4 regions of the Vibrio diabolicus genome follow, and region 1 is predicted to be linked to each of the others. Evidence: predicted binding sites of a transcription regulator. Region 1 holds the regulator's gene; each other region holds the start of a gene.
The links. Region 1 encodes PurR, which represses purine synthesis genes. Its sites were predicted from a motif close to TNANGNAAACGTTTNCNTNA; they were not measured.

Region 1 (2,213 bases):
ATCAGCGAATAGTCCGAAGCCACCAAACATTGAGCGCGACTTGATATTACCAAGTGCCTCAAATAGCTTCATAGAGTCTTTGAGTATCGGTTTATCCATGTTTTGTTATCTCGGTGTAATTAATATTACGCCACCAAAAGTCAGGTCCGAGAGAGTAGCAAACATGCGCAAAAGCAATGTCATTACAGGGTAAAGTCATCGCTTGCACACTTGCCATCGGTAACCCCGCTACCTTCCATATAGTACTATGGTTCAGGCCGGAGGCTTTGCGTCCCACCCTTTCGAATGGTTTGCCCTGTGCGTGACAGAATGAGCATACTTCGTATATTGAATTAACATCACGTTTTACCCGTAAAAGTGTGATTTTGGTTCAATAAAAAGTGTCGACAAGCGCATATTTGTGCATATTTGAGAATAAGGCGGGATGATCTCGAGGTTGTGAGCGAGTGTGATTTACCTACATATAAAACAGAGACTTAGAGATTCGAGATTTTTTGTCTAACAAACCTAAGTCAGGGAAAAGTTATTTAGATACAAAAAATAAGCGCCCTTTTAGAGCGCTTATTTGACATCGTTATATTTGGCGAATTTTAGTTCATTTTCTTCACGGTGTTTCGAATTACAAGCTCAGGTTGCATTTCGAAAATTCGCTTTTCGTGTTCTTTATCTTTGATTCGCTCAAGTAGGATCTCGAACGCATTTTTACCCACACGACGTTTAGGTTGGTGGATAGTGGTTAACGGTGGAGAGAAGTATTCCGCAAGCTCGATGTTGTCGTAGCCGATCACTGAAATATCATCAGGAACTTTGATACCGTTTTGTTGTAGGCGGCTCATTAAGCCCAAAGCCATTGTGTCGTTAAAACAGAATACCGCTGTCGGACGTTTGTCCATTGCTGTAATTTTATCTGCGACTAAGACGGCCGTATCACATTCAAAGTTACCTTCAAGGATCCAATCTTCATTTACAGCTAGGTTTGCTTCGCTCATCGCGCGACGGAAACCTGCAATGCGCTCTTGGCAAGCAAGTTTTTCAAAATGACCGCTTAGACAAGCAATATCAGTATGGCCATTGTCGATCAGATGTTTGGTTGCGATGTAGCCACCTTCTTCTGAGTTATCCATGATCTTGTCCGCTTGTGAGCTTTCTGGACCCCAATCCATGACCACTTTAGGAATGTCGGCATGACGGTCAAGCATCTCTTTAAGCTCTTCGGTTAAGTCAGAACACATCACTAGGATGCCATCAACACGTTTTTCAGCCAGCATACGGATGTAATCGCGTTGTTTTTCGTAAATCCCACCCGTATTACACAGAATCAGAGTGTAGCCTTGGCGGTAACAGTAGCTCTCAACCCCGTCAATCACTTCTGAGAAGAATAGGTTGGTTGACTGCGTTACTAACATGCCAATAGTACGAGTTGAGTTGCACTTTAGGCTGCGTGCAACCGCACTTGGCGCGTAATTCAACTCGTCCACGGCTTTCATTACTTTTTCTTGCGTTGCTTCTGCAACGAAACGCGTTTTATTGATAACGTGCGAAACTGTCGTAGTGGAAACGCCGGCTAAGCGAGCAACGTCTTTTATAGTGGCCATAAATGGTGTCCTGTATCGAGCTACTGAAATATGTCGTGTTGGATGTACCTGATGCTCTAATGGTTTTACACCCAGCAATCTAAGGTTGGCGCTAAGTGTTTCGGCAGCGGTTGGTCCAAGCACGACAAAAGGGTACGTAGCAGCATCGGTCGATGAATTTTATCTTTTTTCTATCTGATGAGAAATTGCCATCAACCTGTTAAAAAACACAAAAACCGCTATATTTCAGCGGTTTACATATAAATCATATTTAATCGTTTGCGCTCACATTTTAGCCCTATGTGGACTGACTAGCAATGTTTTCAGCAAGAGATTTGTGTATTTGAAGTCACATTTTGACTGCTAAATAACCAAGCGTCTTTGAGCTAAGTTAAGGCAAACGAATAATATACCCAACTTACTTACATTCAGTTATTTCAGGTATACAGGAAGCCCGATAGGCGGGCTCCTTAAAAAAATAGGCGGCAATTATTCCCCAAGAAGGTAAGCGCTGTCTAGTTTACAAAATGCAACTAATAGTTTCGCGACGTTCGAGTAGAACCCAAATTCGTCGAATTGTTTACATTTGTCTGCAAACTGAGGTAACCAAGACATCAACTGTTGCTGGATAAAGTCGTT
Region 2 (2,213 bases), 1.4 Mb from region 1:
TGTATCTCAAAATTTCCTAGCCCCTATTCCATCGGCTGCGTAACTCATAGACTGAGTCCGGCACCCGGTGAGATTTTAGAGCCCGAAAAACGAAAAATGCCCCGCAGCAATCTCTTGCTACAGGGCATGATGTAAAACGGCGTCTATATATTAAGAACCGATTCTAATTATAGTGCTGCAAGGCTTAAGCAGAAGCCTGCAATTGTCGCTGCCATAAGGTTAGACAACGTACCTGCAAGAACAGCTTTAACACCCATGCGAGCAATGTCACTACGACGGTTTGGTGCAAGGCTACCTAGACCACCAAGTAGAATCGCGATAGAAGAAAGGTTCGCGAAACCACATAGTGCGAATGAGATGATAGCTGTTGTCTTCTCAGACATTACTTCACCAGTTGCCGCGATTACTTGAGCGTTTTCACCTAGGTATGGTGTGAAGTTCAAGTAAGCAACGAATTCGTTCACTACGATTTTCTGACCGATGAATGAACCAGCAGTTACTGCTTCAGCCCATGGAACACCGATTAGGAATGCTAGTGGAGAGAATGCGTAACCTAGGATTAGCTCTAGCGTTAGTTCTGGCATGCCGAACCAACCACCGATGCCACCTAGCATACCGTTGATCAGCGCGATTAGACCAACGAATGCGATTAGCATTGCACCTACGTTAAGCGCAAGTTGTAGACCAGAAGCCGCACCGCCCGCTGCTGCGTCGATTACGTTTACTGGTTTGTCGTCGCCGCCGTCCATCGCTTCTTCGATACTTTCGTGAGGCTGGTCAGTCTCTGGGTGAAGGATTTTAGCGAATAGTAGACCACCTGGTGCCGCCATGAATGATGCTGCTACTAGGTACTCTAGTGGAACACCCATTGAAGCATAGCCCGCTAGTACACCACCAGCAACAGAAGCTAGACCACCACACATTACCGCGAATAGCTCTGATTGAGTCATTTTTGGAACGAATGGACGAACAACTAGAGGTGCTTCTGTTTGACCTACGAAAATGTTTGCTGCTGCTGACATTGATTCCGCACGTGAAGTGCCCAGCGCTTTTTGTAGTGCGCCACCAAGAATCTTGATAACCCATTGCATAACGCCAATGTAGTAAAGAACTGAAATCAGTGCAGAGAAGAAGATCAGTGTAGGAAGAACACGGAATGCGAAGATGAAACCGCCGCCGCCGAATACTTCGAACATCTTGTCAGAAACAAGACCACCGAACAGGAATGATGAACCATCGTTACCGTAGTTGATAACGTTAGAAACACCTGAAGAGAAACCGTTTAGTAGATCACGGCCCCAAGGTACATACAGAACAAATGCACCTAATGCGAATTGGATAGCGAATGCGCCACCCACAGTTCTTAGATTGATAGCTTTTCGGTTATTAGAAAATGCCACTGCAATCGCAAGAAGCACTACCATACCGATTAGGCTCATAAACAGGCTCATAGTTTATGACTTCCTTATAAGTTATTTATTGGCGTGTTACAAAATGGAGCTATAAAGCGGGAGCAATTATACTCATGCAGAATCAATTAAAGTAATGCCAGCCTCACACTTTCCTATAAGATTCATGATTGATTCAGCCAGCTTTGTGAGTTAATTCACAATAAGCAGGAAAACGTTTTCTATTTCAAACCACATCTTTAGATTTTATTCACATATCGAGAAAGCAAAATTGCTATTTTTCCATAACTGAGAGGCAATCGATTGCTTTGAGCCGTTATGCAACTCTACGAGCTCATTAAAGACATGAATGAGTTTGGCTGGGTGATTCGACTCCCCTTGATATCCAAGTATAGGCATATCCGGTGCATCTGTTTCGATCACGAGATGTTTGAGTGGTAATTTTTGAATTGCGTCGCGCGTTTTCTTCGCTCTTGGGTAGGTGATGGTTCCTCCTACACCGATAAAAAAACCTAATTTGACCCACTCCATTGCTTGCTGATAACTCCCAGAGAAAGCATGTAGCACACCTCCCCGAGGGAGCTTCGCCGCTTTAACCATTTGAATAAGGCGATTGTGCGCTTTTCGGCTGTGTAAAATAACTGGGAGTTCGAAGCGTCTAGCCAGTTCAAATTGAACTTCAAGTGTCTTTTCTTGCAACTGTGGGTCAACATCAATGGCAAAATCTAGCCCACACTCTCCTATTGCCACGCACTGGGGAACATTTTGTTTTAGATAATGTTCCAATTCAGCAAAGTGCTGCTC
Region 3 (2,213 bases), 370 kb from region 1:
TCACCCACACACTCATCGACACTTCACGGCCCTTGCCGCTGAATAATTTGATCGCCGAGTACGCGATAAAGCCTAACGTAATACCCTCTGCAATCGAGAACGTTAACGGCATCACCAAACAAGTCACAACAACTGGTGATGCTTCCGTTAGGTCACGCCAATCAATGCTTACTAGCCCAGACAACATCAAAATCGCGACATAGAACAGAGCGCCCGATGTTGCGTAAGCTGGGATCATTCCTGCTAGTGGTGAAAACAATAGAGCAAGTAGGAAGAGCACACCAACAACCACTGCTGTTAGACCAGTACGACCACCAGCCGCCACACCAGAAACACTCTCAATGTAAGATGTGGTGTTTGAGGTACCAAGTAGTGCACCTACTGACGTTGCCGTTGAGTCTGCAAGTAACGCTTTGTTTAAACGCGGGATGTTGCCATTCTCATCCGTGAGGCCTGCTTTTTGAGAAACGCCAACTAGCGTACCTGCGGTATCAAACAAATCGACAAATAGGAAAGCAAACACAACGGAAATCATGCCAACTTCAAACAAACCAGAGAAATCCAGTTGCATGAAAGTTGGTGCAATGCTGGGTGGCGTAGACATAATGCCGCCCCACTGCACATCACCAAATAGAAGGCCAAGCGCTGTAACACCAAGAATGGCGATCATCACCGCACCTTTCACACCACGGTGAACAAGCGCGATAGTAAGGAAGAAACCAATCGCAGCCAATACAGATGGCAATGATGTGATGTCTCCCATAGAAACTAATGTCGCAGGGTTATCAACGACGATGCCTGCATTTTTTAATGCGATAAATGCTAAGAAAAGACCGATACCGGCTGAAATACCAGTTCGAAGAGAATGCGGGATCGAGTTAATAATCCACTCACGGATCTTAAATATACTCAAAAGAATAAACAGCAGGCCTGAAACAAACACCGCCGCTAACGCAACTTGCCACGTATAGCCCATTCCCAACACAACAGAGTAAGTGAAAAATGCGTTCAGCCCCATTCCTGGTGCTTGTGCAATTGGGTAGTTGGCAACAAATCCCATGATGAAACAGCCGATAGCGGCCGCAAGACAAGTTGCAACAAAAATGGCACCACGGTCCATACCGGTATCCGACAGGATCGCTGGGTTTACAAAAATAATGTAAGCCATGGTTAGGAAGGTGGTAACACCTGCAATGATCTCAGTGCGCACATTTGTGCCATTGTCACTGAGCTTAAAAAGCCTCTCGAGCATGATCGAATCCTGTAAAGGTAAAAAGTAAACGGTTGCGTAATCGATTGGCGGGAATTATAAAGTTATCAAATAGCAAATTCTAGATAGAATCTTCACTCTAATGCGATTTTTTTCTTTGGATATGAAACCCATTCGCTAATTCTTAAAAGCAAAACAGAAAATATATTCTTATAAAACAACAATTAATAATTATTGCTCAGAACCCAACAACAGAATAAAAACTGAACAATGTACTAAACTTTCAAATAGAAACTGGGCGTTTTAAGCGTCATATCTAGGTGGATTTGACGGGGAAGTCGATAAAACTGAAGAACAGAGAATAGAATCCTGCCTTGATGGCAGAAAATGTGTCAGAAAGAGAAAGTGGAGATAAAAAAACGCCACCCAATTTGGGTGGCGGCGAATCATGTCAGCACTATCACTGAAAAAAAATTCCAATTTATAGGGGTGAACAAACTGTTCGAGTCACATGCGTTGACTTCACTTAGTAGCCAAAGCTTGTTGGGTATACAAAGTTGCCGGTGTAAACAGACTTGCTATTCCAGAACATTGTACTTGGTAAACCTTTCATAACTATCACCTTTTAAATCAATTAAACATTCGTTGATTTCTCGGTTCCTTGGAGGCGATAAAACGGACTCATCCTTTGAGCATTTCATTCTTCTCTCAGAAGCTGGTTACAAATATACCACCAAGAAATTTAATTACAAGCATTTTAGTGATTAAAATCACAAAAAATGTATAGATTGACCTTTATCAAAGTTTAAATGTAATTAAATTACAGTTTTGTGAATTAAAAAATAAAGCCACTTTCAGAATGTATGATAAAGAACACATAGTGCCTGTTATTGTGTTCACAAACTGTGACAGTTCTGAGAGAAATCCTTGTGCACGCGACTACTCGTACTCCTTATCTGGTGGTATGCTAAACGGCAATTTGAAGGCCAAATCGTCTAGCATT
Region 4 (2,213 bases), 380 kb from region 1:
AGCGCAAGATCGGGGTAAAGGCGCTGAGCTAGGGAAAGTTCTACAGAGTCAGTCACAGTAAAACGCAACTCACCAGTGGATACATATTTAAGTAAGTCTCTCGTATCAGCATCGCCAACAATTTCAAACTGTAGCTCTGGGTATTGCTTCTTTAATGCGGTTAGGGTCGGAACATATTGCGATTGTTCGACGATCTTTAATGTTTGTGCGCCTGCATTTGTATCTTCGTCAGATTCGCTATCTTTCGATGCTTGGTATTCAATCAGCTGTTCGATATCACGTGGTCGAAGTTGCCCCTTTTTATACACAACTTGTTGGCTTACATAATAATAAGCAGGGCCCGGCCTAAAGCGTTTTACCGCTTGTGACGTTTGATTTAAGCCCGTAGCGATGAGATCAATATCTCCTTTCTTAAGAGCAGGAAAAAGCTCGGCTTGGCGAAAGGCAGGCTTAATCTCGAGCTTGACGCCGAGCTGCTCCGCAAACTGACGCGCCAATTCGTAATCCAAACCAGCGGGACCATCGGGACCAATATAATAGGAAAGCTGATTGTTTAGCGTGCCAACACGAAGCACGCCACGTTCCTGAATTTTTTCGAATTCACTTTTGGGTTCCGACTCAATCTGGCAGGCAGAGAGTAGTAGCACAGAAACAAAAATTAGGGCGCTGCGCTTGAGTCGGTTGAGCTGGCTTATTTGCATTAATAGGTACATCTTAGGAAATTTCTATTTGCCTTTATATCAAAGCGAGCTCATGGGGCAAAGTGAATCACACACTTATAGCGTGACATTGTGTGTTTTATCGACATTTTAGTCGTAATTCAAATTTGACAAAAAAAATGACGCAAACGGTTGCTTTTGGTGTTACATCACAAAAACAATTGCTATATAATGCGCTCGCAATGACGAGGTGGAATCGGCATAGGTTCGACAGGGCTTATTTTAAGTGTCTGAATTTATTCCAATATCACCTTAATCAATTGCATAAGAGACCTAAGCACATGAGAATTTTGCGTGGCTCCCCAGCTCTTTCTGAGTTTCGTGTTAATAAACTACTGGAACTTTGTCGTGAACAAGATCTGCCTGTAACTGGCATTTATGCCGAGTTTATGCACTTTGCCGATCTAAAGTCTGACCTTGATGACCAAGAGTTAGAAAAACTTGAAAAGTTACTAACTTACGGCCCAACCATCGAAGAGCATGAGCCAGAAGGTCTTCTACTTCTTGTTACGCCTCGTCCAGGCACTATCTCGCCTTGGTCTTCTAAATCTACCGATATCGCTGTTAACTGTGGCTTGGATAAAGTGAAACGTCTAGAGCGCGGTACGGCTTATTATGTCGAATCTTCAGTTGTTCTATCAGAAGCTCAAGTTGACGCTGTCAAAGCGTTAATTCATGACCGCATGATGGAAACGGTATTTACAGAATTTGAAGCTGCGTCAGCGCTGTTTACAGTCGCAGAGCCTAAGCCTGTCGCACATGTTGATATCTTAGCAGGCGGTCGTCTTGCGCTTGAAGAAGCAAACGTTTCCCTAGGCTTGGCACTCGCAGAAGATGAAATTGATTACTTGGTAGAGAACTTTACTAAGCTTGGGCGTAACCCAAACGACATTGAATTGATGATGTTTGCTCAGGCGAACTCAGAGCACTGTCGCCACAAAATTTTTAACGCAGATTGGACTATCGACGGAGTAGATCAACCTAAGTCTCTGTTCAAAATGATCAAAAACACTTTTGAAACGACACCTGACTATGTGCTGTCTGCATACAAAGACAACGCGGCCGTTATGACGGGTTCTAAAGCGGGTCGTTTCTTCCCAGACCCTAAATCTCGTCAATACACTTACCACCATGAAGATGCGCACATCTTAATGAAGGTAGAGACGCACAACCACCCAACGGCAATCTCTCCATGGCCGGGCGCATCGACTGGTTCAGGCGGTGAGATCCGTGACGAAGGCGCGACGGGTATCGGTGGTAAGCCAAAAGCGGGTCTGGTTGGTTTTACAACCTCTAACTTACGTATTCCTGGTTTTGAACAGCCATGGGAAACCAACTTTGGCAAGCCAGGTCGTATTGTTAACGCGCTAGACATCATGCTTGACGGTCCTCTAGGCGGCGCGGCATTCAACAACGAATTTGGTCGTCCAAATCTATTGGGTTACTTCCGTACCTACGAAGAGAAAGTGACTTCTCACGCGGGTGAAGAAATTC

Region 2: a site for PurR is predicted at 1,616-1,635, ahead of FR741_RS03545 (NupC/NupG family nucleoside CNT transporter). Genes of this name have one in related genera too.
Region 3: a site for PurR is predicted at 1,273-1,292, ahead of FR741_RS11965 (NCS2 family permease). Genes of this name have one in related genera too.
Region 4: a site for PurR is predicted at 840-859, ahead of purL (phosphoribosylformylglycinamidine synthase). Genes of this name have one in related genera too.

Annotation. Positions count from the first base shown of each region.
Region 1 is NZ_CP042451.1:2,139,802-2,142,014, reverse strand. Features, by position in the region: gene FR741_RS10190 (TfoX/Sxy family DNA transformation protein) at 1-99, opposite strand, end outside; cyclic di-GMP riboswitch class I at 216-305, opposite strand; gene purR (HTH-type transcriptional repressor PurR) at 591-1,595, opposite strand; gene torD (molecular chaperone TorD) at 2,064-2,213, opposite strand, start outside.
Region 2 is NZ_CP042451.1:736,335-738,547, reverse strand. Features, by position in the region: gene FR741_RS03545 (NupC/NupG family nucleoside CNT transporter) at 168-1,451, opposite strand; gene FR741_RS03540 (TatD family hydrolase) at 1,656-2,213, opposite strand, start outside.
Region 3 is NZ_CP042451.1:2,508,516-2,510,728, forward strand. Features, by position in the region: gene FR741_RS11965 (NCS2 family permease) at 1-1,252, opposite strand, end outside.
Region 4 is NZ_CP042451.1:2,520,642-2,522,854, reverse strand. Features, by position in the region: gene mltF (membrane-bound lytic murein transglycosylase MltF) at 1-701, opposite strand, end outside; gene purL (phosphoribosylformylglycinamidine synthase) at 1,001-2,213, shown strand, end outside.